2 regions of the Idiomarina sp. Sol25 genome follow, and region 2 is predicted to be linked to the other one. Evidence: predicted binding sites of a transcription regulator. Region 2 holds the regulator's gene; the other holds the start of a gene.

Region 1 (14,540 bases), on a different contig from region 2:
GCAAATACCGTCCCGCTGAAAACTCATCCAGCTATACAGCAACAACAAATAGCCCCATAGGGTGTTCAGATAAACCGATGCGCTGGTTTCCGGGCTGGCCAGAATGCCTATCGACAAAAGCGGCAGCATAATAAGCACCGGCAGGGCGAGAGGAAATAAAGCCACCAGTCCCATGCTAATTTGTCTCAGGCTGTCCAACCACTGCTTCAGAGACTCATGGTAAATTCTGATTCGAAATAACCAGTAACTCACACCGCACCATCAATGATGTTTTCCAGAGCGATGTGCTGCACGTCGGTATTGTCCGAAAATACAGTCTCGTGGCTGGCGACGATAATCTGACCGTGATAATTGTTCAAAATCTTTTCCAGCACCGCGCGGCTTTGCTCATCAAGCCCATTACCGGGCTCATCCAGTAGCAGCAGATCGGGTTTATGCATTAAGGCGGTAATTAAACTCAGCTTTTTATAATTACCCAGCGAGAGGTTTGACACTTTGGTTGCCAGGTACGGCTCCAGCCCAAACTCGCTAATCCAGTTGCTAGCAGGGCAGTTAAATTGCAGCGCGTGAAATTTAAGTAACTCCTTCACCGTCATAAATGCTGGCAAGGCAATCTTGCTGGCGCTTATGCCTATGTTCTTTTTACTACTTGCCAGAAGAACATTTTGCTTCTGGTAGGTAACTTCCCCTTCTCGCGGGGAGATAAGCCCTGCCGCTAATAAAAGCAGAGTGGTTTTGCCAATGCCATTGGGGCCGGTAATGCAAACGCGGGGCGCATCAACAGTTAAGGATAAATGACGGAAAATACACCGATGCCCGTTAAACTGACTGACCTTGTGGAAAACTAACAACTGCTGAGGTTCCTTATCTGATGAATGGTTTATGTTTTTGTTATAGAGACTTAACTTTATACCATTGATGACCAGCGGGGAAAATAAGTCTTAGGCATTTGCAAACCGCTTTTCGCATTACATTATGAGTCAAATACGCAAAAACAGCGTATAAGAAGGTGTAATTCGCAAAACGGTGGTTGTAATGTCAGAGCAAAGTTCGAAATTGGTGATTTTCTTCGATGGTGGATGTCCGTTGTGCGTGAAAGAAATGCGGCATTTAAGGAAACTGGATGAACAAAGAAAGATTCAGTTTGAAAACATTAACGAGCCGGATTTTAATCAGCGTTACCCTGCGGTAGACGTTGCTAAGGCTAACCAGTATTTACACGGGCAGACCCGTTCCGGTGAAATGATTTATGGTCTGGATGTAACCTATGCGGCCTGGTCGCAGGTGGGGAAAGGCTGGATGATCGCGCCTTTACGCTGGCCTGTCATTCGGTGGTTTGCCGATAAAGCCTACTTATTTTTCGCGCGTTACCGCAACCGCATTTCCAAGCTATTAACAGGTAAAGAACGCTGCTCGCAGTGCTCGATTGACTGATGTACTCTAGCTGGAAAAATGATAACAAGAGTACTTTCGACATGAAGAAACAATATTTGGCATTATTGTTGGCGCCAATAATGAGCGTGGCAGCCGATGATCCCCCAAAAGTTAGTGCACAAGAGTTTGTGAATTTACAGCAGGGAGAAACCGCCCATGAAGGCTTTCGCCGTGCTCACGCAAAAGGTATTTGCCTTAGTGGTGAGTTTCGTTCAAACGGACAGTTAGCCAGCTATTCAAAAACGACACTATTTGAAACGGGTTCCATGCCTTTTATCGGGCGTTTTTCTGTTGCAGGGAATAATCCAACAGCGCCTGACTTAAAAGCACCGGTACGGAGTTTAGCTCTGAGCTTTGCCATGAGTTCGACCGAGCAATGGCGTATTGCAATGAATACGCCGCCAGTTATGGCGGTTAAAGATCCGCATACTTTTTATCAGCAAATTCAGGCGATTCAGGCCGGCCCTAAAGCAATACAAGCATTTTTTGCCGAACACCCTGAGAGCCGCGACTTTTTAAACTGGAAAGCCCAATACCAACCCAGCGGAAGTTTTGCTGCTGAGACTTATAACAGCATTAACGCGTTTTATTTGGTGAATTCAAACGGTGAAAAGCAAGCCGTACGCTGGACTATGCAACCGACGGTTTCAGTTTCTGCTGACAACTTAGAGGGTGTGGATGCTCTGCACGACGAAATTACCAACCGGGTAGCGGAAGACAATGTCGTTTTTGACTGGGTTTTTACTTTGGCAAATGGAGAAGATGACGAGAACAATCCAGCAAAGGCATGGCCGGACAGACGTGAGCAGATTACGGCGGGGCAAATTGTTATCACCGGGGTAACGCCGCAGTTACAGGGCGAATGCCATAGTATAAATTACGACCCACTGGTGCTGCCAACCGGTATTGAAGCAACCCGTGACCCCATACTCCGTGCCAGGTCTGCTGCTTATGCTGAGTCTTATAGGCGCAGAGCAAAAGAAGCGTTAATGGGCGAGCTGGAGGAGCAGGGTAATGAGTAACACACAACAGTTTTCCTTGTCGATGCGGCTGTTTCACTGGGCCATGGCGGCTTTGGTTATTTCTATGCTGGCGGCTGGTCTATTGATGATTCGTTCTTTAGAGCCTTGGCAGTTAAGCATTTTAACCGTGCACAAAGCCTTTGGTGTTGTGGCTGCCGTACTGGTTATTGCGCGTTTAGTTAATCGTTTGTTCCATCAAATTCCGGCATTACCCGGTGACTTATCAAGCTTGCAGACATTTGTCGCCAAGGCTTCTCACTGGCTGCTTTATTTGCTGTTGTTCGCCATGCCAATTTCAGGGTACTTAATGCAGTACTTTGCCGGGCGGCCAATTGATGTATTTGGCTGGTTCCGCTTACCGGCGGCGCTTACTGTCGATATTGAGAACTATGCTGTATTCCGGGAACTGCACGGCTGGCTGGCAATAGCACTTATGGCATTGGTTGCTTTGCACGTTGCTGCGGCCTTGCATCATCACTTTATCCGCAAGGACAAGGTTCTGAAAAGTATGCTTTAGTAGGTTATTGCCTAACGCTGTTTATATTGTGTTGGGCAGTAGCCGCGCGACACTCCCGCGGGGCGTAGTTTTCGATGTTTGGTATTGCGCCCCGACACACGTTCTCGCCACAAGCGGAAACTGCCGGGCTTAAGTTGCGAACGCATAAACTTCACAACCTGCTTTTCCTGTAGGCCAAATTGCTCTTCAATAGCTTCAAATGGCGTGCGGTCTTCCCACGCCATTTCTATAACGCGCGATACTTCAGATTCAGTCAGATTCATAAACAGGCTACTTAGTTGTTTTTATTCAATTACGTTAGCCTTTGTGAATCAGATCTTCACAGCTACACCTGTTCTATTCTATAAACCGTAAAGATGGCCTGCGTATCTTTATTTTAAGATGTGTTGTACTAGGCTTAATAGTAGAGAAAGCGAAACTCACTGACATTTTAACGATTAAGGAGGCTTTATGACTGGGCCAATGAATCCGAAAATTAAAAAAGACGAGCAGGATCTTAGCGAAGAAGAAAAGCGGAAGCTGCAGTCGCAGCAGGACAAAGAAAACCAGAGCCGTGAAGACCACAGTCGGCCAAATTCAACTCATGACACTCACTCGCAGAAAGATAAGCAGATAGCCCCGGAGCAACGTGGCCGGGACTCTCAGTAATTATCGTCTGATTGAGAAAGGAGGGAACAATGCCAGACGTTTGGCGCGACAAAGACGAGCGTATGTATCAGCATATTAAGCAGTCACAGCTGGATGACGGAAAGAGTGAAGACGAAGCAGAGGAAATTGCCAGTCGCACTGTGAATAAGCAGCGACGCGAGGAGGGGGTTACCGATAACACCACTACTCAGGGGACAGGTAACCCCAATACTCGGCTGGAAGAGCGCACCAAAGATGAGTTATACAATAGGGCGCAGCAGCTCAATATTGATAACCGCAGCCAAATGAGTAAAGAAGAATTGATTGAGGCTATAAGGCAAAAGCAGTAAGGGATTAAAGCTGACGAATGTCTGTTTTGGTGGTTTAATATAGCCACCAGTTTGGGAAATAAAGCAGTCAAATTGTCATGGCCGACACGCAGTACATAACCAAAAATCGTCTCTCTCAGGAAGTGAATAAAGCCCGCGTATGGGTCGCTATTATTGGCGCACCTATTGCGGGCTTTTTAATGTACAAATTACCAAACTTCTGGTGGGTTGTCGGATTAATTTACCTCTTCAGTATTATTGGGGCGGCATCTACTAAGCGTTCGGGTGCCAGAGGCGAATTAAAAACACTGAAGCTGCTAAAAAAGCTCCCCGATAGCTATGTGCTGTTTAATCAGGTCGACGTACCCAATTCGCGAGCAAAACGCGGCTTCACGGAGCTGGATTTAATCGTGGTGGGCCCTAACGGTGTGTTTGTTGTGGAAGTAAAAAACAACAACTCTAAAGTAACGGGAGATGAGCAATCTTCTAATTGGGTAGCCCATAAAGTAGGGCGCAAAGGTGGCCGGTATACAGCCAAAGTTCGAAATCCAATAAAGCAGTTAAAAAAGCAAATACATGTATTGGCAGAGCATTTGAAGAAAAACCGCGCATCTACCTGGATAGACGGCGTTGTGTTTTTCTCACACCGCAGCTCACGGGTTAAATTGTCTTCACCACCCAGCGTGCCAGTGATTGAACGTAAAGGGCTGGTCGAGTATATTTTGAACTATCAGCCCAAGCGGGCACCGTTAAATGTTGAGAAAGTCGTCCAACAATTAATAGAACTTAAGCAAATGAAGAGCTGAAGGATGTATAAAGAACAAGCCGTTAGGGCGAGGCTGGCCCGGAAAATCAAAGGCATTCCTGCCTGGCTTTGGTTATTAACCATCTACCTTAGTTACTTTACGCTCTTGCACTTTATCGGCCAGGGATTTGCAGTTTTGTTCGTAGCCGCAATCGTTGCCTCTGCGTCGCTTATTAGCTCCAGAGGTCGAGAGCAGAATAAAGTTAAAAATATCATGACTTTGTTAGATGTGAATGGTGACAAGTTACGTGTTGGTTTGGAACAAGTCCCCAATAAAAAACTGAAACGCGTAGCGGTGGGCGAGTACGACGAGGAATACGCTATTTTACAGTTCCCTTTTAATTATCAAGTCTCGAGTGACCATCTATTCCCCATTCAGCAGCTCAATTCAGTCCGCGAATTTTTCAAAACGCATTACCCTCAAGTTGAATTGATCACCTAATTCTTCACACGTTTGCCATCAATTGTTAACAAAATAGTAACAAAGTTCTTTTAATGTGACTTGGTGTGTGGTACTTATGATTTGTGGTTTTTTTGTTAACAAACAGATTAACTGCAGCGCTAATACCATAATTAAAAAAGTTGTATCAAAAAAGCAGAGGGTCATAACATGGATCATTCAGAAGAACTGCAAAAGGTTAATGACAAGTCTGGTAAGGGTCGCGCGGCAAAACGTAAATGGCGTGAAATAGAACAACTAAAAGAGAAGTACCGGTTGCGGGAAGAACTCTCTGATATGGATTACTCGCTTGAACTCGATTTAGAAGAAATCGAACTATAAAAAGAACGCCGTCTGGGTTACCTCAGACGGCGTTTTGCTTTTGGGCTTACTGCTCTTGTTTTTAGAAAGAGCTTAGCGAATTTGTGCCAGCATTTGTTTTAATGCTTTTGGCGCACCGGCTGCTATGTTGCCTGACTGAATGTAGTTGTGGCCACCCTGAAAGTCACTGACTATGCCACCGGCTTCGCGAACCAATAATTCGCCAGCCAACATATCCCAGGGCTTAAGACCCATTTCCCAGAAGGCGTCGTGGCGTGCTGCTGCAACGTAAGCTAAATCCAGTGCTGCTGCGCCTGCGCGACGAACATCGGCACAGTGCTCAAATAACTTGCTGAACATTTCCAAATATTCGGGCGTCCGGTTTTTCATTTTGAACGGGAAGCCTGTTGCTAGAATAGCGCCTTTTAATTCCACTTTAGGTGAAATACGTAAACGACGACCATTTAGCTGTGCACCGGCGCCGCGGGTAGCGGTGAATAACTCTTCGCGCATAGGATCGTAAACAACGGCCTGTTGAACAGAACCTTTGTGAAGTAACGCTATGGAGATACAAAAATGAGGGATACCGCGCATGTAATTGGTCGTGCCGTCTAGCGGATCAATAACCCACTGGAAGTCGTTTTCTTTTCCAGCCTGAGTACCGCTTTCTTCTGCGATGATGCCGTGATCAGGGTAGGACTTTTTAATGGTGTTGATAATAGCCTGCTCTGCGGCTTTATCCATATCAGTAACCCAGTCGTTCAAACCTTTTGATTCGGCTTCAACAGGACTGCCCTGGTCGAAATTTTTAACTAAAATTTTGCCGGCCGCACGCGCTGCGCGCACCGCAATATTTAACATCGGATGCATACCAATTACCTGTGCTGTAAAAGAACAATTTTCGGTCGCGGATCATACCAGTGTTACGGTATCATGCCAAACTTTTCCATAAGCCGAGAAAAACTCAAGGGAAACGCCATGCTTGATAACATTCGTATTGTTCTGGTGAATACGTCTCATACCGGAAACATAGGCTCTGTCGCACGTGCCATGAAAACTATGGGGTTGTCCAAATTGACCTTAGTGGATCCTGTGCAGGAGCCTGACAGTCACGCATCGGCGTTGGCTGCTGGTGCAACTGATATTTTGGCGTCGGCGACTATTGTGCATACTCTGCAGGAAGCCATAGCCGACTGTGGTCTGGTTATTGCCACCAGTGCCCGGAATCGGACCTTAGACTGGCCGTTGTTAGGTCCGCGGGAATGTGCGGCAAAAGTATTGGAGGAGACCAGTCAGCATCAGGTTGCTCTGGTTTTTGGCCGTGAAAACAGTGGGTTAACCAACGAAGAGCTACAACAAAGTCAGTTTCACTTACACATACCGACTAACCCCGATTACAGTTCACTGAACCTGGCTATGGCGGTGCAGACGGTGAGTTATGAGCTCCGTATGCAGTGGCTTGAATCGAAACAACGCGCCCCGGAAAACTTACCGGAATACCCACGCGCTGAAGATTTAGAACGATTCTATGAGCATCTTGAAAAAACTCTGGGGCAAACCGGATTTATCGTTCGTGAGCACCCCGGACAAGTCATGACGAAATTGCGTCGTCTATTTAACCGCGCCCGCCCGGAAGAAAATGAAATTAATATTTTACGCGGTATCTTAGCCTCTGTGGACAAATCAACGGGCAATACTTGACTAAAATAGTCGGGAATGTAGAATCTCAATACATTAACGATGAATTAAACAGCAGAGGAAACCACCATGCGCCTGACGTCAAAAGGTCGATACGCAGTAACAGCTATGCTGGACGTTGCGCTTTTTACGGCAAATGGTCCGGTGCCGTTAGCGGATATTTCTGAACGTCAGGGAATATCCCTGTCGTATTTAGAGCAGTTGTTTTCGCGCTTACGTAAGCATGGGCTGGTGGACAGTGTGCGAGGTCCGGGTGGTGGCTATCGTCTGGGGTGTGGCGCAAATGATATCTCTGTTGGTGCCGTCATTCATGCGGTTGACGAGTCGATTGATGCAACACGTTGTCAGGGAAAAGCTAACTGTCAGGGCGGGGAACGTTGTCTGACCCATTCTTTGTGGGAAGGGTTAAGCGACAGAATATCCGACTTTCTGGACGGTATTACGCTGGCTGAGTTGATGAAGAAACAGGACGTGGGTGATGTTCTGAATAGACAGAACTCGTTGCATAACCACAGTGAAGAAGAGATTAAGTTAAACTCTCACCTATAATATTGCCTTTAAGTTGTCAGGAGCAAGCAAGTGTCTAAGTTACCCCTTTATTTTGATTATGCTGCAACCACGCCAGTCGATCCTGTTGTAGCAGAAAAAATGATGGGTTGTTTAATGCAGGACGGCTTGTTTGGTAACCCGGCATCGCGTTCGCATAAGTACGGCTGGCAGGCAGAAGAAGCTGTCGATATAGCCCGAAATCAGGTTGCTGACCTTATTAATGCCGACTCGCGCGAAATTGTTTTTACCTCAGGTGCTACAGAATCAGATAACCTTGCCATAAAAGGCGCAGCTCAATACTACTCCGCTAAAGGCAAGCACATTATTACGCTTAAAACCGAGCATAAAGCGGTATTAGATACCTGCGCGCAGTTGGAAAAAGAAGGCTTTGAAGTGACTTATCTGGATGTCGGAACAGACGGGTTGCTCGATATGGATATGTTTCGCTCAGCCTTACGCGAAGATACGGTGTTAGTGAGCGTAATGCTGGTTAATAACGAAATAGGTGTGCTTCAGGATATAACCACCATTGGTCATTTATGTCGTGAAAACGGCACAGTATTTCATGTCGATGCCGCTCAGGCGTCCGGCAAAGTGCCAATGGATATGGCGGAATTACCGGTGGATTTAATGTCGCTTTCTGCTCACAAAATGTATGGACCTAAAGGCATTGGGGCATTGTATGTACGCCGCACTCCGCGGGTTCGGCTGCTTGCGCAAATGCATGGCGGGGGGCACGAACGAGGCATGCGTTCAGGCACTTTACCAACACACCAAATTGTCGGCATGGGTGTTGCTGCAGAGCTTGTTCTTAGCGAGCTGGATCTTGAGCCTGCGCGAGTGGAAAACCTCCGTCAGCGTTTATGGAAGGGGGTTAGCCAGTTAGAAGGTGTAACCTTGAATGGCTCTGACCAGCAACGGGTACCGCATATTACTAACATCAGTTTTGCCGGGGTAGATGGCGAATTGCTGCTAATGGCGTTAAAAGATCTCGCGCTTTCGTCTGGCTCAGCTTGCACATCGGCTAGCGTCGAGCCCTCGTATGTTCTTAGTGCTTTAGGGGTTGGGCATGAGCTGGCAATGAGTTCACTGCGCTTTAGCATTGGCCGTTATACTTCCGAAGAAGACATTGATAGTGCGATAGAACTTATCCACCGCACTGTAGGTACTTTGCGAGGCGCTGCTTAGTCTTTCAGCAAGCCGGCAAAGGTTTTACGGAATTTAGCCAGCTTCGGTGAAATTACCGCCTGACAATAGGGGTTTTCCGGGTTTCTGGCGTAGTAGTTTTCGTGATAATCCTCGGCCGGATAAAACGTTCCCAGCTCAGTTACTTCTGTTGCGATAGGAGCAGCAAAAGCGTCATCAGCTTCCAACTCTGAAATAATGTCTTCGGCTTCGCGTTTTTGCGCGTCGTTATGATAGAAAATTGATGTGCGATATTGAGTACCGACATCGTTGCCCTGACGATTCACCTGAGTTGGATCGTGCAGAGTGAAAAAGATTTCTAAGATTTGACGGTAAGAGATCTGCTCTGGATCGTATTGGAGTTGCGCGACTTCGGCATGTCCCGTTTCGCCACTGCAAACCTGCTCGTAGGTTGGGTCAGTTGTATGACCGCCAGTGTAACCTGACTTAACCGACTGAATGCCTTTTACCTGAAGGAAGGCTGACTCAACACACCAGAAGCAACCACCACCGAGAGTGGCTTGTTCGTATTCATTGTTCGCCATGTCAGAACTCCTTATTGTCAAATAGACGTCTATATGGCTATATAGGTTCTCTCATCCTAGCTGAGAATGAATAAAAAAACAATCACTGGGTATTCGATTTCTGCGTCTATCTCACGTATAATCCGCGCGACTAACTTATCCCTTAATTTTATTGGAGTTTATAACCATGGCTTTAGAGCGCACTTTATCAATTATCAAGCCTGATGCAGTTGCAAAAAACTTAATCGGCGCTATCTACAACCGTTTTGAATCTGCGGGTCTTCGCATTGTTGGTGCTAAAATGATGCACTTAAGCAAAGAACAGGCAGAAGGCTTCTACGCAGAACACAAAGAACGTCCTTTCTTTGGTGCTTTGGTTGAATTCATGACTTCAGGCCCTATCGTTGTTCAGGTTCTTGAAGGTGAAGACGCTGTACGTAAAAACCGCGACATCATGGGTGCTACGAATCCTGCAGAAGCACTGGCAGGAACGATTCGTGCAGACTACGCTGAAACTATAGACGAAAATGCGGTACACGGTTCAGATGCAACTGAATCTGCAGCACGTGAAATCTCTTATTTCTTCAGCGACGAAGAAGTTTGCCAGCGTACTCGCTAAGACTGTATTTGAATGTAGCCTGATGTTCTTAGGTAGCCTGACGTTTATGTCAGGTGAGATCCTGACATAAACGTCAGGCTACAAAAATGTCGAGGCACATCAGAAAACCGGAGCTTTATGACCAACGCAATAGATAAAAAAGTGAACTTGCTCGACCTGAATCGTGAAGGAATCAAAGAGTTCTTTCGTGAGATGGGTGAGAAACCATTTCGTGCTGAACAAGTAATGAAGTGGCTGTATCACTTTTGTGTCGATGACTTTGATGAGATGACGAATCTTAATAAAGCGTTGCGTGAAAAGCTCAAGCAAGTCGCTGAAATACGCGCGCCTGAAGTTCGTGAACAGCAGCAGTCATCGGACGGTACGATTAAGTTCGCAATGACCTTGTTCGACGGCCAGGACGTGGAAACAGTGTGGATCCCCGAGGGTGATCGCGCTACTTTGTGTGTGTCCTCTCAGGTTGGTTGTGCATTAGAGTGTACTTTCTGCTCAACCGGGGCTCAGGGCTTTAACCGTAACCTCAGTGTGGCGGAAATCATCGGCCAGGTATGGCGGGTGAACCAGCTGCTAGGGGCTTATGGAAAAACCGGAATTAAACCCGTAACGAACGTGGTCATGATGGGCATGGGCGAACCTTTGCTTAATTTAAACAATGTTGTTCCGGCAATGGAGTTAATGTTGGATGACCTGGGTTTCGGTTTATCCAAACGCCGCGTTACTTTAAGTACTTCAGGTGTTGTTCCTGCGTTGGAAAAATTGCGCGAACGCATCGATGTGATGTTGGCTATTTCGTTGCACGCACCAGACGATGAGCTGCGCAACGAAATTGTACCTATTAATAAGAAGTACAATATTGAAGAATTTCTGGCATCCAGCCGTCGTTATGTTGAGCAGTCAAAAGCTCAGCGTAAAGTAACGGTAGAGTATGTCATGCTGGACCATGTTAATGATTCAACCGATCAGGCACATGCGCTGGCAAAAACCTTAAAAGATACCCCGAGTAAAATTAACCTTATTCCATTTAATCCTTTCCCGGGTTCGGATTACGGACGCTCTAGTAACTCGCGGATTGACCGTTTTGCCAAAGTACTTATGGAGTACGGTTTGACGGTAATGGTACGTAAAACTCGAGGGGATGATATCGATGCAGCTTGCGGGCAATTAGTGGGCGATGTCATCGATCGTACAAAACGTATATTGAAACGTCAGCAGCAACAGCGTGGTGGAGAGGCAATAGCTGTAAAGACCACGTAAATTTACAGAGTCGCAGGCACAAGGAGTGTGATAATGCGAACCGCTTTATTATTGATAGCCGCAGCGCTATATGGTTGTACCGCTAACCCTGAACAGTCGGTATCTGTGGGTAATGATGTACGGTTGCAGCTTGGACTTGCTTATTTGACGCAGGGCAAATTGAAGCTTGCGTATCCGCATTTGCAAACCGCATTGACGAACAATCCCCGGTCTCTGAATGCCAATCTTGCCCTCGGGCAATGGTATTTAGCGACAAATGACGTTGATTCAGCTTTGTCACTTTACCAACAGACATTATCATGGCAACCTATGAGCGGTGCATTGTACAATAACTATGCGGTTGCACTGTGTGTGGCTGGTGACTGGAAAAAAGCACTCAGGTATTTTGATAAAGTGGCATTGGATCCAGCGTATCCACATCATGCCAGAGCTGAGGCTAATAGAGCCGAATGTTTGGCCCGGCTAAGTCACGACGCAGTTCAACCATAACAGGGAAACCCCTTACAATCATGACTGCTGAAAACGAATCAACACAAGATAATAACAAGCCAGAACCGGAAGCGGCACAAGAAACAAAGCAAAAGCCGAGTAAAAGTCCTGGTGAAATTCTGAGAGAAGCCCGTGAAGCTAAAGGTTTAGAGCAGCGCGAGGTTGCAGACCAGTTGCGTTTGCGAAAGCAGATTATTGAGTTGCTGGAAGCCGATGAGTATTCAACTTTTTCGACGGCAACCTTTATTAAAGGTTATTTACGTTCCTACGCCAAACTGCTTGATTTAGACGATACCGAGCTGTTTGAGGCTTACAAAGCCAGAGGCTATAAAGAAGTTGAAAGCAGCCAGATGCAGAGCTTCTCTAGACGCAAAAAGCATGAAGAAAGTGACAACCGCTTAATGTTAATTACGTATGTGGTTATCATTATTGTTGTTGCTTTGGTTATTTGGTGGTGGCAAGAGCCGGATCTTGGTTTTAGTGAAGGTGAAATCGGCACACAGGAAAGCACAGAAGTTTCCCCGGTAAACACTGATGACAATGCTGATAACGTCGATGATATTGAAATTTCAAATCGGCCGACAGAGCCACAAATTGAGCCGAATGAAGATGAAGCCGTATTAGAGTCTGAAGTTGAAACCGGTGACACGAATGTTGCGGTCGAGTCGGTGCAAGAACCCGTTAGTGAAAGTGGCGAGAATACTAACGAGAATACCAACGAGAATAACGATGAATCGTCGGCCACTAATACCGAGCCCGCGGCTAACGATGTTAGTGATACGCAAGAGTTACCAACTGAAACTGCCGAGCAGACAGATAACCAAACTGAAAGTTCGGTCGAATCAGAAGCTGTTGAACCATCGCCGCAATCAGAAACTGTTTCAGCCAGTCTGGTGCTAGAGTTTAATGAAGAATGCTGGGTTAAAATTGATGATGCTTCAGGTGAAACCCAGGCTGTTGGTGTAAAAGCTGCCGGCTACCGTATGCCGGTTCCGGGCGAAGCCCCTTTTTCAGTAACATTGTGTAAACCTGAAGCGGTTAATCTAAGCTTTAACGGTAACGCTTTCGATATGAGCCAGTTCCGGACTGGGCGTGTTGCACGGTTTACCGTTCCGTCAGAAGAGCAGTAGAGGTCAATTTAAGGTTATGATGCACGAAAATCCAATTAAACGCCGTCCTTCACGCCGCTTATATGTAGGTAATGTGCCTATTGGCGATGGCGCACCGATTGCTGTGCAGTCCATGACAAATACTGAAACAACCGATATAGATGCGACTGTTGCGCAAATAGAAGCTTTGGCTCAGGCCGGTGCGGATATTGTTCGTGTGTCTGTACCCACAATGGAAGCCGCCGAAGCTTTTAAGCAAATAAAGCTGCGCAGCCCGGTACCGCTGGTTACTGACATTCATTTTGATTACCGCATTGCGCTTAAAGTTGCCGAATATGGCGCTGACTGCTTACGTATTAATCCGGGTAATATTGGTCACGAAGACAGAATAAAAGCTGTAGTAGATGCAGCGCGTGAACGTAACATTCCAATTCGTATTGGGGTCAACGGCGGTTCGCTGGAAAAAGACTTACAAGAAAAATATGGAGAGCCGACAGCCGAGGCGTTAGTGGAATCGGCAATGCGCCATGTCAACATTCTCTACAAGCTGGACTTCTACGATTTTAAAGTCAGTGTTAAAGCGTCAGACGTTTTTTTAGCGGTTGAATCCTACCGTTTATTGGCGAAAGAAATTGATCAGCCGCTGCATTTAGGCATTACAGAAGCTGGCGGTAAGCGTAGCGGCGCGGTGAAATCGTCGGTTGGTTTAGGTATGTTGCTGGCCGAGGGGATCGGTGACACGCTGCGGGTTTCGCTCGCGGCTGACCCGGTTGAAGAAATTAAAGTTGGTTTTGATATATTAAAGTCACTGCGTATTCGTGCCCGGGGTATCAACTTTATTGCCTGCCCCAGTTGCTCCAGACAAGAATTCGATGTTATTAACACCGTTAATGCCTTAGAGGAGCGTCTGGAGGATATTACTATTCCAATGGATGTTTCAATAATAGGCTGTGTTGTGAATGGTCCGGGTGAGGCTCTGGTATCGCATGTCGGCCTCGCCGGCGCTAAGAATAAAAGTGGCTTGTACATTGGTGGAGCACGTCAAAAACTCCGACTGGATAACCAGAATTTAGTGGATGAACTGGAAGCCCAAATTCGCGAGCAGGTAAAGTTCATTGAAGCTAATAAAATTGACGTAAAAGAAATTAACGGTTGATTTTACCCGCATCGACAAAGTCCCTATAATACCCGCTTATTTTCTGTATCGATAACCAGACGAGAAGGTTCCGTGGCGAATACAATCCAAGCAATTCGTGGCATGAATGATTTGTTGCCAGAGCAAAGTCCGGCCTGGCAACAGGTTGAAGCAGTAATACGACGTGTTGCTGCAAGCTACGGGTATAGCGAAATCCGTATGCCGGTGCTGGAAAGCACACAACTGTTTAAACGCTCTATTGGTGAAGTTACCGATATTGTCGAAAAAGAAATGTATACCTTTGATGACCGCAATGGTGAAAGCGTGACCTTGCGTCCGGAAGGGACAGCAAGTTGCGTGCGTGCGGGGAATCAGCACGGTCTTTTGTATAATCAAATTCAGCGTTTGTGGTACATGGGGCCTATGTTCCGGTACGAGCGTCCGCAAAAAGGTCGTTATCGTCAGTTTCATCAGTTTGGTATTG
Region 2 (14,540 bases):
GCAATTATAATGCCAGAAGCTACAGCCTCGCCGTGTGTCCAGGCGCCGTATTCGGTGGCGGCTTCAATGGCGTGGCCAAAGGTGTGGCCTAAATTCAGCAATGCCCGCAGGCCTTTCTCGCGCTCGTCTATCGCCACAACGTCGGCTTTAATTTCGCAACTGCGTTGAATAGCGTAGGTCAGTGCGGCCGGGTCTTGTTGATTTAATTCTTCGGTATGTTGTTCCAGCCATTGGAAAAAGTCGGCGTCGTAGATAACGCCGTATTTTACGATTTCGGCTAAACCGCTACGGTAGTCACGTTCGGTAAGGGTTTGCAGGCAGTCAATGTCGATAACCACAGACTTAGGCTGATAAAAAGCGCCAATCAGGTTTTTGCCCTGAGGGTGATTAACCGCCGTTTTCCCACCCACGGAAGAGTCAACTTGCGACAATAACGTGGTCGGAATTTGGTAAAAATCGACACCGCGTTGAAACGTTGACGCCACAAAGCCGGCTAAATCACCTACCACACCGCCGCCTAAGGCGATGATGCCACAGTCGCGGTTAAAGCCTGCGTCTATCAGAATATCCATGGCCTCGGCGTAGCTGTCCAGGCTTTTGAACTGCTCGCCGTCGCGCATTTCAAACACTTTCACCTGGTGACCGGCAAGGCTTTTTAATAACGGCTTAAGGTAGTACTGACTAATGGTCGGGTTGGTGATGACCAGCAGCTGTTGATTAAGATTGTGCGGAAGGCGCTCTACATAGTTGGGTAACAGGGCGTTACCAATGTAGATAGTGTAGCTGCGTTCACCTAAAGAGACGTTAACCTCAGCCATGAACGCAGCTCCTAATCTTACCCGAGACCGGTAATAGATTCGAGTTGATCGATAATGTCGTTGACGACGAATTTTGCACTTTGCTCATCGGTTTGCACCGTGATATCGGCAATTTCTTCGTACAAAGGATCGCGCTCTTGTGCCAGCTCTTCAAGCACTTTGCGTGGGTCTTCAGCTTCGGCAATTAGAGGCCGGCGCTTATCACGCTGAGTACGAGCCAACTGCTTCTCGATAGGGGTTTTTAAATACACTACCACACCCCGAGCCGATAACCGATTACGGCTTTCTTTGCTCATGACCGAGCCGCCACCTGTCGCTAAGACGATGCCCATATTTTCGGTAAGCTCTTCGATCACTTTTTCTTCGCGTGCACGAAAGCCTTCTTCACCTTCGAGCTCGAACACCCAACTGATTTCGGCACCGGTACGGCGCTCAATTTCAGAATCTGAGTCGTAGAACTCTAAATGTAATTGTCTGGCGATTTGACGGCCAATCGTACTTTTGCCAGCCCCCATGGGCCCAACAAGAAAAATATTACGTTTCTCAGCCATATTCCTGCTTACATCATTGGTTAAAATTAGCTGTAACTCACGAATCCGGAGTGTCTGGAGACGTCCCCCAACCCAACGAAAAGAAGCGCGATTATCGCAACTTGAGCCCACTTTAGCAATAGTAATCGGCTTTTGGACTAACTTTGTGGCAATATCGTTGGTGTTACAAAAATCATAAGTTCCCGCTTTTCATCGCGTTGCTGCTGATGAGAGAACAATTTCCCGATTAATGGCAGCGTCCCTAAGATGGGGACGCGACTGTCATCATTCAAGTTATGTTCCTGAAAGATTCCGCCCAGAACGATAGTTTCTCCATTTTTTGCCAGCACCCGAGTCGACATTTCCTGAGTGTCGATAGCAACAGCGGGGCCGGTTGGGGTGGCAACGGTATCGCCGCGCGTGTTCTGAGTAATGGTCAATTCCATTAAAACATGGTTATTGGGGGTAATTTGCGGCGTAACGCTTAAGCCCATAACCGCTTTTTTAAACTGCACGGCGGTAGCACCATGTGCGGCGGTTTCAACATAAGGTATTTCGGTGCCTTGCTCTATGTAAGCGGGCTGTTGGTTCGACGTGAAAATTTTTGGGCTGGTAATAATTTCTGCTTTGTTCTCCTGCTCCAGCGCAGTGAGTTCGAGATCCAGCAGAATATCGTCACTCAGCCGCGCCAAATTGGCAGAAAAAGTACCGGCGGGTGCGGCGGTAGGCAGGTCTACCTGCATGCCTTTAACAAAACTGCCTGCGTCCTCGGGTATCGCCAGACCGTATTCCGAAACGCCCCAGCGAATGCCTAGCTCTTTACTGACATTCGCTTTTACGGTGACCATGCGGGCTTCAATCAGCACCTGCTTAACCGGCACGTCCAGGTCATTAACTAACTGACGTATGGAGTTCAGCTGTTCTGGTGTGTCCCTTACTATGAGGGTGTTGGTACGTTCGTCGACGCTTACCGCACCGTTTGGTGAGAGAAAGCTCTGCTCCTCGTTCTTTAACAGCTTGGCTAAGTCGCTGGCTTTTGCAAAGTTAACGCTGAGTAAAATAGAACGATACTCGCTGCTATCTGTGGGGTGTTCACCCGCAACATCAATGCGCAGCATAGAGCCCTGCAAACGAATAGCGAGATCATGGCTCTCAATTAACGTTGCAAACGCGTCCTGCCACGCGACACCATTGAGTTTCAGGCTGGACTCACCTATCACGTTGTCCGTCATCAATATGTTCAGCTGATGCTGATCCGCTAATAATTGTATGAGTTCCCGCAGTGGCATTTTGCGAGTGTTGAGTGACACTGGTTGTAAGCGCTGCTGTTCGCTAAGCAGGCTTTGCCAGTTCTTCTCAGTTGCATAGACAGGCGACACAAACTGCAAACTCAGAGTAGCCAGCAGTAAAAAGACATAAAAAGAGAGTCGTGTTGGTATCATTGTGAGGAACTGTCCTTAGTTAAATGGAGTTTCAGCGGCTTTGCTGACCAGCATCCCGCTTGCTTTTGCCAATGCTTAAATTCGGCGTATTCGCCGTTAACGTCTTGCAGCTGTATGAGTGGGTCAGCTATCCAGCTACTCTCCGTGAGTGTCAGCGGTGGTTGATTCGGTATTTTCAGCAGAGCTTTTTTAACCGGAGAGGTTTGAGTAGCAATTAACTGCACCAGCGACCAGTCGCTAATGTGAATATCACTTTGCATTTCAGGTTTGCCCAAACACTCGATAGGCTCTGCGATAACGTCCGGGAAGTCTGATTTAAACAACGAATGGGCGCTAGGTTCTGAGGGCGCTGGGCTGCCAGCCGATAACCAGAGAAATTGCCAGCTTAATTTGCCGCTGTTTTCCCCGGTGTCACGCCACTTTAATGTTTGCGTAAACGGGAACGGCTGTCGCATTTCCTGCTGCGCCTGCATGATAGAAGCGACCAACCGCAAAGCGTTCTGGTAAGTTCCGTTAGCACCAACCAGCCACTGCTCAGCGTTTTCCGGGCTTTGTTGATAATAAAGATCGACATTGTTTTGCCTTGCCGCCTGCGTTAATAAAGTGGAGACATCCGTCTCTGGATGCTCCTTCAAAACTGGCTCGGTTTGTTGGGGAACCTCAGGAACGGACTGCTGTAGTTGTTTCTGTTGCGTCCTAAGCTGCTCATTCAGCTGGCTTGCCTGATAGCCGGTAAGAAAGTAGCTGACACTAATAGCCGCTACCGTGAAAAGCAGAACAGCGCTGCCCCATAACCATAGGGGTTTTTTAAATGATTCAGCCATTCTGTTCAGCTCCGCTGTCCACGTTTTTCTGAGGACTTGTGTAGGAGAACACCACACCTTGCTGAGGCAGTAGTTGCTGTCTTAGTCCGGGTTTTACTAACTGCTTTTCCAGCCATAGATACTGTTCATTAACCTGCTGTATCTGCCGGTAGATGGCGGTGAGCTTCATTTGTGATTGGCTTAAGGAAAGCTCGCGCTGCTGGAATTGGTGCCGTGTTCGCTCAAGCAGAGCGTAAAATGCGTTGAGCATCTCGTGGCTAGTATGCTTTCGGTGGATAAAGGCCTTTTGCAACTGTTGCTGTTTTTGGTAAAGCTGCCAGCGTTTTCGTTGAGCGTTCTGCTTTTCCAGTACCAGCTTTTGCTCCGCCAGCTGGTGATTTAAGTTGCTCAGGTAGCTCTCATAAGAAATGATCCACTGTACAGATAAAATGCTGATAATAAGCAGCAGGAGAATACCCAGACAATGCAGTGCGCGGTAGCGCAGCCATACGCTTTGTTCCCGCCACTGCAACAGGTTTAGCGATGCCATTGACTGAACCCCCGCAAAGCTAAACCCAGTAGTACTAGCTCGTTGTCCAGGGCTGAAATAATGGGGGCGACGTTGTTCTGGAAAAAGGGAGCCGTAGAAAGCGCCAGATGCTTCAGTTGTTGCTGATTAGAAAGTTGTCGTTCAAGTTGCGACTGAATGGCTTTATCGCCAAAACTCATTACCCAGCTGAATTGATGAGAAAGCTGAGCCTTAAGCAAAAAGCTCACTAAATTGTTGGTGTCGACAGAGTCCAGCCGCTGAAAGACGCCGTTTTTACAATAAAGCAAAGTGGATTGTTGCTGACGGAGATCAACGACTACCCACTTCATGTTGGTCTCGAACTTGGTATTGTCAGGCCAAAGGTAAGGCAATACCGCATTAGCTGCCCGTACTACTGACTGATATACGGGTTCAATCACCTGCACCGGCATTTTCAGTGGTGCCAGTAATGCCAATAAATTCTCCAGTGCCGAGCGCTGGCCAATAATCGCTTCTGCTTCTTGCCCGTGGCTATGAGTGCAGTAGTCGTAGCTTATGCCGGTATTGCGTTTTAATTGTGGTGGTAATTTCTCTAGTAATTGCTCTTCAACTTGCTGGTTATTGTCTAACGAAATTTTCTGATAGTGGGTTGCGCTGTAGTCCAGTGCCGAGACAATGCTGTCTGGTTTTAAGCCCTTGTCGGTTAAACTGCTCTGGTGCTGCTGCGAAAAATGTTCGACAACAAAATGCCGCCCCCTGCGGGACAATTGTAAAACCAGACAGTTTTCACGATTAATTTGCACAGCAAGTGGTTGTTGCCGAAGTAATGACATTAGACAATATCCTTATTGTAGAAAAGCCAGATGCAAGCGTAGTGTTGTGAACAAAAATCCTCCATAATAGTCAGTAAGACTTATGAGCTAATTTATGTCGGCAATTTCGGTTTCAACACTCAGGTGTAATTTTTGGTTTAAGTTCTTGCGTAATAAAATGAAGTCATGGAGCAGATAATTGAAGTGGTTTAAGCGGCTAATCTACACCTTGCTGGTGTGTATTCTTCTTGGCGGGGTAACGGTTGGTAGCCTTTACTTATATGTTAAGCCCGAGCTACCCAGTGTGGAAACCCTACGGGACGTGCGTTTGCAAACACCTATGCAGGTGTTTACCGCAGACGGTGAGTTGATTTCGCAGTTTGGTGAAAAACGTCGCATTCCGGTGGACTTAGAAGACGTCCCCCAACCTCTTATTGATGCTTTTCTGGCAACCGAAGACAGTCGCTTTTATCAACATTTCGGTGTTGACCCAATTGGTGTTGCCCGTGCCTTTAGCGTATTGCTCACCACCGGTGAAATTCAGGAAGGTGCCAGTACCATTACCATGCAGCTGGCGCGAAACTTTTTCCTGAGCTTTGATCGGGCCTGGATGCGCAAGGTGAAAGAATCTTTTATTGCGGTTCACATTGAACAGCTGCTGAGTAAAGATGAAATTCTTGAGCTTTATCTGAATAAAATTACCTTTGGCCACCGTGCCCATGGTGTTGGTGCTGCCGCCCAAGTGTATTACGGTAAGCCGCTAAGCGAACTGACGCTGGCGCAAATGGCAACTATTGCCGGTTTGCCTAAAGCGCCATCTAACCTGAACCCCATCTCAAACCCCATCGCCTCTAAAGCGCGTCGCCGCGTTGTGCTATTGCGCATGCTCGATGAAAAGAAAATTACGCGCGCAGAGTTTGAAGAAGCTGCTAATGCACCCGTTACAGCCCGTCGACACGGTGCCGAAGTGACAGTTAATGCGCCTTATCTGGCGGAAATGGTGCGTCAGGAAATGGTGGATCGTTATGGTGAAGACAAAGCCTATAACGAAGGCTACAAAGTTTACACAACCATAAGAAGTGACGTACAGCTGGCTGCACGTCAGTCTATCTGGGATAACCTGCACAGTTATGATGAGCGACACGGCTACCGCGGTCCCGTCAGCATATTGTGGTCTGCAGAGAAAAACGAAGAGCCTGTTAAAGAACCTGCTATACGACAGTATCTGGAGCAGTTGCGTGTTATTGGTGCAGTAACGCCGGCGGTTGTGACCGCAGTCGGAGAGCAGTCGGCTGAGGTATTAGTTAAGGGTGAGGGCAAGTTAACCCTGCCATGGAAAGCGATGCACTGGGCTCGAGAGTATCTGAACGAGGAACGCCAGGGACCGCCACCGGAAACCGCAGATGAAATTATGCAACCGGGTCATGTTATTTGGCTGCGCCGGGTGAATGACGACAGCGAATGGCGACTGGCGCAAATTCCTGAGCCAAGTTCTGCAGTGGTATCTTTGCGCCCGGACGATGGCGCTGTTGCCGCTGTTGTGGGTGGTTACAGTTTCCAGCTGAGCCAATACAACCGTGCGTTGCAGGCAGAGCGTCAGGTAGGTTCTAATATTAAACCTTTGATTTACTCAGCCGCGTTTGAAGAAGGTTTAACCCTGGCTACGCTGGTGAACGATGCACCCATTAATCAGTGGAACCCTGGCTCTGGCGTAGCCTGGCGACCGAAAAACTCGCCGGAAGTCTATGAAGGCCCTATCCGTTTGCGTAAAGCTCTGGCTAAGTCCAAGAACGTAGTTTCGGTGCGTTTAATTCGCGAATTGGGGGTTAAAAAAGTGGCGGATCATTTGGCTAAGTTTGGTCTCGATCGCTCAAAAATCCCTGAAAACGAATCGCTTTCTCTGGGTTCTTTGTCAATGACCCCCATGCAAGTAGCTCGTGCTTATGCGGCGTTTTCTAACGGCGGTTTTCTGGTAGAACCCTACTTTATCAAACGCATTGAAGGCGCCGACGGCAACGTGATTGAGGAAACCGACCCGCTGCGCGCCTGTTTTGACTGTGACAAGCCAGCTCCGCAGATCATTAGCGAGCAAAATGCGTTTTTGGTTGAGCAGGCAATGAACTCAGCAGTATGGGGCGGTGGCAGCTGGGCGAATGGCACAGGCTGGAACGGTACGTCCTGGCGTATTCAGCGTTCTAAACCCATTAATGAAGCTGTTGGTCGCAACATTGCCGGTAAAACCGGTACCACTAACGATGTCCGTGATACTTGGTTCTCAGGTTTTACATCAAACCTTGCGACAACTGTGTGGGTGGGGTTTGATGACGTTTCCCGTAAACTGGGACGCACGTCGAAGCACCCTGAAGTTGATTCCAGTCAGCAGGCAATCACCGGCGGTGAAGCGGGTGCGAAAACCGCGTTGCCGGGCTGGATCTTGTTTATGGAAAAAGCACTGCCATTGTTTCCGTCGAGTGACTTTGGCATTCCGCCGGGAGTGGTGAATGTCCGTATTGACTTAGAAAGTGGAAAGTTATCACACAAAAGTGACTACACCACGCGGTTTGAATACTTTATACGTGGTACAGAACCAACGGAGTACAGTCGTGATAACGGTCAGTCTAATGGCGATATCTTTCAAGAAGATGATGACGACTTATTCTAGCCAGATAAAATCTGTGTAATAACAAATTAGTGGGAGCGTTAAGCTCCCACTGCCAGTTTACTCAGTAACTGATTTAGGTCCGACTGCACGCCACCGGCGGTAACGTGTTTACCCGCGCCAGGCCCGCTAATAACTAATGGCATTTCTGAATACCAGTCGGTGTAGATAACAAAGATGTTTTCACCGGGTATTAAGTTAGCCAGCATGTCTCCTTCCGGAATGTACTCAATACCAACCTGAGCAGTAACTCTTTGTTCGTCACTGACGGTAAAGCTGGCCAGCAGTCGCGGTACTTTGCCGTCTTTAGCCGCTTCGTCCAGCATGGCTGTCATAGGCTCATCAAGTTCCGATAAGCGCTGCATAAACTCGCTAAGTGGCAAGTCACGTAAATGTTCCGGCACCAGACTTTTTACTTCAATGTCCTGCCAGTCCAGTTTTAAGCCAATTTCGCGTGCCAGAATCAGTAACTTACGCACCAAGTCCTGACAGGACAAATCTTCACGGGGGTCAGGCTCGCTGTAACCCCGCTCTTTGGCTTCTTTTACCAGTGAACTGAACGTGACTCCTTTGGTGAAATTCTCAAACAGCCAGGACATGGTGCCTGAGAAAATGCCGGAGATGCTGCGAATTTCGTCGCCGGAATTACGCAAGTCGTTTATGGCATAATTCAGCGGTAATCCGGCACCCACCGTGGTGTTGTACAGCCATTCGCGCTTGTACTCGTGCTGAATGGTACGAATTTCCCGGTACAGCGCCTCGTCGGCAGAGCCCGCGCGCTTATTGGCGCTGATAATATGCAGGCCGTTTGCGAACAAGCTGGGATACAGCTGCGCGACTTGTTGGGCGTCGGTTAAATCAATCACCACCAGTTCGTCGTATGGCGCATTGGGGAGCTCGCGCAGCAGTTCCGTGAGTACATAGGGTCGTGCCAGGCGGTCGAAGTCTTCGGCCCACTGAGTGAGCTCTACGCCATTGTAATCCAGCCATAAACGCCGGGAGTTAGCGATGCCCATAACCCGAACGTCCATCACTTGATTAATACGGTCACGCTGCTGGCGGAACAGTTCCAGCCAGGCTGTCCCAATGTTGCCGCGACCAATAACCAGCACGCCCAGGCTGCGACGGTAGTTAAATAATTGGCTGTGCAGACGATTGAGTAAACGGTTATCAAGCTTTTGCTCCAGAATAGCAACAGCAGAGTCACCGCTCTGCGTCAGAGCAAAGCGTCGTACTTTTTGTTCGGAAAGTTGCAGTTTAAAGGTCGAGAACTGGTCGGTTTCCTGAATGCGGTTACCGACAATGGCCAGCATAGAGTATCCGCGAATTTGAGTTATGGCGTCACCGGCCCCCAGACTGTCTAACCAGCCGGTCAGGTAGTCTAAGTGGTTTTGATGAAACACCAGATATTGCTGATGATTCTCCGGCTCGGTCCAGCTGACCAGCGGCTCTAACTCCAGTTCGTCCAGACGTTTTACTAAGGCTTTATCGTGCAGCTCAACCTTAAAGAGCACCACCTCAGACAGTGAAGTGAAGACTTTTCCGCGAGGCTGGGTATTCTGGAACTGACCAATACGCGTTTGCTGATTTTCTACTTTCAAACTGGAGCGAACGGAAATGACCATGCGCTGGCGGTCGACCGGCTGAAAGGTTCTTGGATGCAAAACCGGGCTGCCAAGACGCGCTAGTTCTTCGGCTTCGGTCCAGTCTAATGTCGGTAAGCTGACTACGCGCTCAACTTTACGCGGGTCTGCCGAATAAACGCCGGCCACGTCTTTCCAGATAGTAACCTGGCGTGTATCCAGCAGACTGCCGACTAAGGTCGCTGAATAGTCACTGCCGTTACGCCCCAGAGTTAAGCTCTCGCCGTTTAAACCGCGGGCGATAAAGCCAGTAACAATAAAGCGGGTGCCCGAGTGAGGAGCTACTCTTTGTAATAGCTTTTCACGAGAGTGTTCTACCTGAATAACGGGCTCAGGGGCATCTGCGGCGAGTAAAAAGTCCCGGGCATCAATGTGGTCGGCGCGGGTGCCCTGTTTTTGCAGTAAAGCTGATAACAAGCGGGCGGACCAAAGCTCACCGTAGGACAGTAACTCGGCATTATGGTTAATGATTTCGTCGCCCTCTAACCATTGACGCCAGCGGATGAAGTCTTGCTGAGATTGTTGCAGCAGTTGCTGCTGTAAGTTACCGCTTAATAATTCGGTGATCAGCCCTTGCTGAAAACTCTCTAATTGATCGAGCAGAATGCTGGCGGTGTCGCCCGGCTGTGCTTTGGCATTAATAATGGCAAGAATGCGGTTGGTTGTGTCTCCGGCTGCGGAAACGACGACTAGGTCGCTGGCACCGGCGTACTCGGTTACAATACGGGCAACGCGGCGATAGCAGAACGCATCGGCAAGACTGCTGCCACCAAACTTATGCACCTGAACGCTGTCGGCAACGGCTTGCTTTTGCTCTTCTGTGAGCTGAGTTGTTGTCATTCCGCCTTCCTTAACTACTCGCTTAAATTAGGTAACTGCTACTAAGGCTAAAATATTGTCAGGCAAATGTCAGTAACTTTTAGCCATCTAGACGGATAAAATTTGACGGGGTCGCTCATTCGGGTACAATTCATTATAACTTATGTGGTTTTGTTATATAGTGGGATAGTAACAATGAAATGGAACGGCGAATATATTTACCCTTATGCTGAACACGGTCGTAAGAGTCAGCAGGTGAAAAAAGTTACGGTCTCAATACCCACGCGTGTATTAAAGGTACTGACCGATGAACGAACCCGTCGCCAAGTTAATAATCTTCGCCATGCTACCAACAGCGAACTGCTTTGCGAGGCGTTTTTACATGCTTTTACCGGTCAGCCACTGCCGGAAGATAAAGACTTACAAAAGTCCAATCCGAATAAAATCCCCAAGGCCGTGCGCGAAGAGCTGGAAGCCCGGGGATTACCTATTCCGACCGACGAAGAGCTCGACGATTAATCCTGCATATAATTTTTCGGTAAATCGATTTTAGCTGCGCCGGACTTCACCGCAGCTTCCGCAACGGCACGCGAGACCCGTGAGCACAAGCGCGGGTCAATTGGCTTAGGAATAATATAATCACGACCGAAGGTTAATTCTTTGACGCCGGCTGCTTTTAATACTGATTCCGGCACTGGCTCTTTCGCCAGCTGGCGAATGGCCTCTACTGAGGCAACCTTCATTTCGTCATTAATCGCTGTAGCTCGCACATCTAACGCGCCGCGAAACATAAACGGGAAGCATAAAACGTTGTTCACCTGGTTCGGGTAGTCCGAGCGCCCGGTTCCCATAATCAGGTCATCACGTGCCGCCATAGCGGTTTCTGGTTTAATCTCCGGGTCGGGGTTAGAGCAGGCAAATAGAACGGGGTTTGGCGCCATAAGTTTCAACTCTTCTGCGCTGAGTAAGTTTGGCCCTGAAACACCCACGAAGATATCGGCACCTTCGATAACATCTCTTAGCGTGCGTTTATCGGTATTGTTGGCAAACAGCTCTTTGTATTCGTTTAAATCGTCACGACGGGTGTGAATAACGCCTTTTGAGTCGAGCATATAAATGTGCTCACGTTGCGCGCCACATTTAATTAAAAGTTCCATACAGGCGATGGCGGCAGCACCGGCACCAAGACACACAATGCGAGATTCCGATAGCGTTTTGCCCTGAATTTCCAGTGCATTCAGCATACCGGCGGCAGTCACAATAGCAGTACCATGCTGATCATCGTGAAACACCGGAACATTGCAACGCTCTATTAAAGCTTGTTCAATTTCAAAGCATTCGGGCGCTTTTATGTCTTCTAAATTAATACCACCAAAAGTGTCGGCAATGTTAGCAACGGTATTGATAAAGTCTTGCGTGGTACGGTGACTCACTTCAATATCAATAGAGTCCAGTCCGGCAAAGCGCTTGAATAATAGAGCCTTACCTTCCATTACCGGTTTTGACGCCAGTGGTCCCAAATTTCCCAAACCAAGAATAGCCGTTCCGTTGGTAATAACCGCCACCATGTTGCCCTTGGCAGTATAACGGTAAGCAGCGTCCGGGTCCTGAGCAATTTCCCGAACCGGTTCTGCTACGCCCGGGCTGTAGGCGAGAGCTAGATCTTTGCTGGTTTCAGCAGGAGTGGTCAGTTCAACCGAGATTTTACCCGGAGTCGGGTATTCGTGGTAATCCAGTGCTTGTTGGCGAAAATCTGTCATGCGGTGATACCTGAGTCTGGTTATCAGAATGCTAATTAGTCTATCGCTTTTAGGCTAAGAAACAAATCTTACCTGCGTCTTTATGCTCTTAATAAGGCTAACTAAATTTAACGAGTGTTTAAAAGTACACCAGTTAACTTTTCTTTAACAACGGGAGGTTTAGGCGAGCGGACACAAAAAAAGGCGCTGTTTAGCGCCTTTCTCTTAACATCTGCTGTTAAGCAACGTTTTCTATAGGTTTTCTCAGGCTTATTTCTTGCCCAGAGCGCCAAAACGTTTCTTAAACTTATCAACACGACCGCCAGTGTCCATTACACGCTGCTTACCAGTGTAGAACGGGTGGCACTCTGAACAGACGTCCAGGTGAAGATCTTCTGAGCGGGTTGAACGCGTTTCGAACGTGTGACCGCAAGAACAGCTGACTTTTAAAGTCTCGTACTTAGGATGAATACCTTGTTTCATGGGGTTACCTCAGTTATGGGCCGCATCGCCATTCGATCCAAAGCCGAACACCATGCGCAAAAAAACATCAATGAATTAAGAGCCGCGCATTTTATGTGATCCTGCGTCTGTGATCAAGCAGAATCTGCTGCCTTGTATTCTGCGCGGCAGCGTTCCAGAATAGAGCCATGAAGCAAGCCAACACCGGCAGCGAACGACGTTATAAAGTCGCACTGCCGCTACCTCTTCGACAAACCTATGACTATCTGTGCAAAAGTGTCGAGCCACTGCCGCAGGGAGTCCGCGTGCGTGTGCCTTTTGGCCAGCGTCAGTTAGTGGGGTATGTGGTGGCCGAAGCCACTGACGAACCGCCAGAATTTGCACTGAAAGCGGTTGTTTCGGTATTGGATGAGCAGCGACTGTGGCCGCGTGATATCTGGCAACTGGTTCGCTGGTCAGCTGATTATTATCACCACTCGTTGGGTGACGTTGCTGCCAATAGCCTGCCAGTTTTATTGCGTAAAGGCGATGCGGCGGAATACCTGACCGAAACTTTTTATGCGTTGACCGATTTAGGCCGGGCTCAATCCATTAATGATTTAAAAGGGGCTGCAAGACAACAGCAGGTGCTGGCGGCGCTCAAGAATCAGCCGCTCAGGCGTAGTGATTTAACCGACATGGGCGTAACCTCAGCCGTGCTTCGTACCTTGCAGGATAAAGGCTGGATTGACGTGCGCGAGCAGGCTCCGATTAAGAATCAGGGCTGGCAAGAACAATCATCGGTGCTAAAAGAGCAGGGTCATGCGCTAAATACCGAGCAGGCAGTCGCGGTTTCAACCATTAACCAACAGCAAAAGCACAGTGCGCTGCTGCTGGAAGGGGTTACCGGTAGTGGTAAAACCGAAGTGTATTTGCAGGCTATGGAGCCGATGCTGGAGCGCGGAGAGCAGGTGTTGGTGCTGGTACCGGAAATAGGCCTGACCCCACAGACTTTGCAGCGCTTTAAAGAACGCTTTGACGCGCCGGTGGTCATGCTGCACTCAGGTATGAGTGACAGAGAACGTTTAAATACCTGGCTGGATGCAAAACACGGTCATGCGGCAATTATTATCGGTACCCGGTCGGCGGTGTTTACACCCTGTCAGAAACTCGGGCTTATTGTGGTCGATGAAGAACATGACTTGTCCTACAAACAACAGGACGGCTTTCGTTACCATGCCCGGGACATTGCCATTAAACGGGCGTCGTTGCTGAATATTCCGCTGGTGCTGGGTAGTGCAACGGCCTCGCTGGAAACTTTGAATAACGCGGTTAGTAAGCGTTTTCACTGGCTTAAGCTGGGGCAGCGAGCTGGTGGCGCACAAATGGTTAAACACGAACTTATTGACCTGAAACAGCAGCCCATTAAAGCCGGCGTTTCTAAAGCATTGCAGGAACAAATTCAGGTAGAAATTGAACGCGGTAACCAGGTACTGCTGTTCCTTAACCGTCGTGGTTTTGCACCGGCGTTAATGTGTCACGAATGTGGCTGGCTGGCGCAGTGCCATCGTTGTGACGCTTATTACACCGTACATAAAGCTCATCACCAGTTGCAGTGTCACCATTGCGGTAGCCAGCAGCGCATACCTAAGCAGTGCGGTTCCTGTGGTTCCACGCACTTAATTTCGCACGGCGTGGGTACCGAGCAGTTAGAGCACAGCCTGAAAGAGATGTTTCCCGGGCGCGGCGTGTTACGCATTGACCGGGACTCCACCCGCCGCAAAGGCCAACTGGATGATTACCTGCAAAAAGCCACAAATAACGAGTACCCCTTGTTGGTAGGCACGCAGATGTTGGCCAAAGGCCATCATTTTCCGCATGTCACTCTGGTGGCGCTGCTGGATGTCGATGGTGCGCTGTACAGTGCGGATTTCAGGGCAGCAGAGCGCCTGGGCCAGCTTTATACTCAGGTGGCGGGTCGCGCCGGGCGGGAGCACAAAGCCGGAAAGGTGGTATTGCAAACCCATCATCCCGAACACGACTTAATTCAGGACTTACTCAACAACGGCTATTCACACTTTGCCCTGACCGCGCTTGCCGAACGCCAGCAAAGCGAGCTGCCGCCATTCTCTTATTTGGCGCTGTTCCGTGGCGAAGCAACCGACAGAGATTCAGTGGTACAGGCCATGACTCAGATTCAACAGCTAATGCCGCAGGTGGACGGTGCATTTTTACTGGGGCCGATGCCAGCCTTAATGGAGCGTAAAGCGGGTCGTTACCGCTATCAATTGCTGTTACATTGTCA

What was found. The regulator MetJ, encoded in region 2, represses methionine synthesis genes. The targets are predictions, from matches to a motif close to TAGACGTCTAGACGTCTA.
Positions count from the first base shown of each region.
Region 1: msrA (peptide-methionine (S)-S-oxide reductase MsrA) is a predicted target of MetJ. The motif match lies at 9,494-9,511, and genes of this name have one in related genera.

Region 1 is NZ_JAUPEW010000002.1:161,714-176,253, reverse strand. It holds gene Q5L94_RS04945 (DUF6136 family protein) at 1-252, opposite strand, end outside; gene Q5L94_RS04940 (ATP-binding cassette domain-containing protein) at 249-851, opposite strand; gene Q5L94_RS04935 (DUF393 domain-containing protein) at 1,036-1,434, shown strand; gene Q5L94_RS04930 (catalase family peroxidase) at 1,476-2,456, shown strand; gene Q5L94_RS04925 (cytochrome b) at 2,449-2,973, shown strand; gene Q5L94_RS04920 (TIGR03643 family protein) at 2,985-3,236, opposite strand; gene Q5L94_RS04915 (hypothetical protein) at 3,424-3,621, shown strand; gene Q5L94_RS04910 (Rho termination factor N-terminal domain-containing protein) at 3,651-3,950, shown strand; gene Q5L94_RS04905 (nuclease-related domain-containing protein) at 4,028-4,735, shown strand; gene Q5L94_RS04900 (hypothetical protein) at 4,739-5,176, shown strand; gene Q5L94_RS04895 (DUF3545 family protein) at 5,345-5,515, shown strand; gene suhB (inositol-1-monophosphatase) at 5,588-6,364, opposite strand; gene trmJ (tRNA (cytosine(32)/uridine(32)-2'-O)-methyltransferase TrmJ) at 6,473-7,195, shown strand; gene iscR (Fe-S cluster assembly transcriptional regulator IscR) at 7,262-7,741, shown strand; gene Q5L94_RS04875 (IscS subfamily cysteine desulfurase) at 7,772-8,929, shown strand; gene msrA (peptide-methionine (S)-S-oxide reductase MsrA) at 8,926-9,471, opposite strand; gene ndk (nucleoside-diphosphate kinase) at 9,638-10,069, shown strand; gene Q5L94_RS04860 (bifunctional tRNA (adenosine(37)-C2)-methyltransferase TrmG/ribosomal RNA large subunit methyltransferase RlmN) at 10,187-11,323, shown strand; gene Q5L94_RS04855 (tetratricopeptide repeat protein) at 11,357-11,812, shown strand; gene Q5L94_RS04850 (RodZ domain-containing protein) at 11,833-12,942, shown strand; gene ispG (flavodoxin-dependent (E)-4-hydroxy-3-methylbut-2-enyl-diphosphate synthase) at 12,959-14,077, shown strand; gene hisS (histidine--tRNA ligase) at 14,150-14,540, shown strand, end outside.
Region 2 is NZ_JAUPEW010000003.1:186,911-201,450, reverse strand. It holds gene aroB (3-dehydroquinate synthase) at 1-818, opposite strand, end outside; gene aroK (shikimate kinase AroK) at 836-1,369, opposite strand; gene Q5L94_RS06880 (type IV pilus secretin PilQ) at 1,507-2,790, opposite strand; gene Q5L94_RS06875 (hypothetical protein) at 2,787-3,614, opposite strand; gene Q5L94_RS06870 (hypothetical protein) at 3,607-4,143, opposite strand; gene Q5L94_RS06865 (hypothetical protein) at 4,131-4,955, opposite strand; gene Q5L94_RS06860 (PBP1A family penicillin-binding protein) at 5,134-7,596, shown strand; gene Q5L94_RS06855 (bifunctional aspartate kinase/homoserine dehydrogenase II) at 7,635-10,076, opposite strand; gene metJ (met regulon transcriptional regulator MetJ) at 10,251-10,574, shown strand; gene Q5L94_RS06845 (malic enzyme-like NAD(P)-binding protein) at 10,571-11,815, opposite strand; gene rpmE (50S ribosomal protein L31) at 12,065-12,277, opposite strand; gene priA (primosomal protein N') at 12,445-14,540, shown strand, end outside.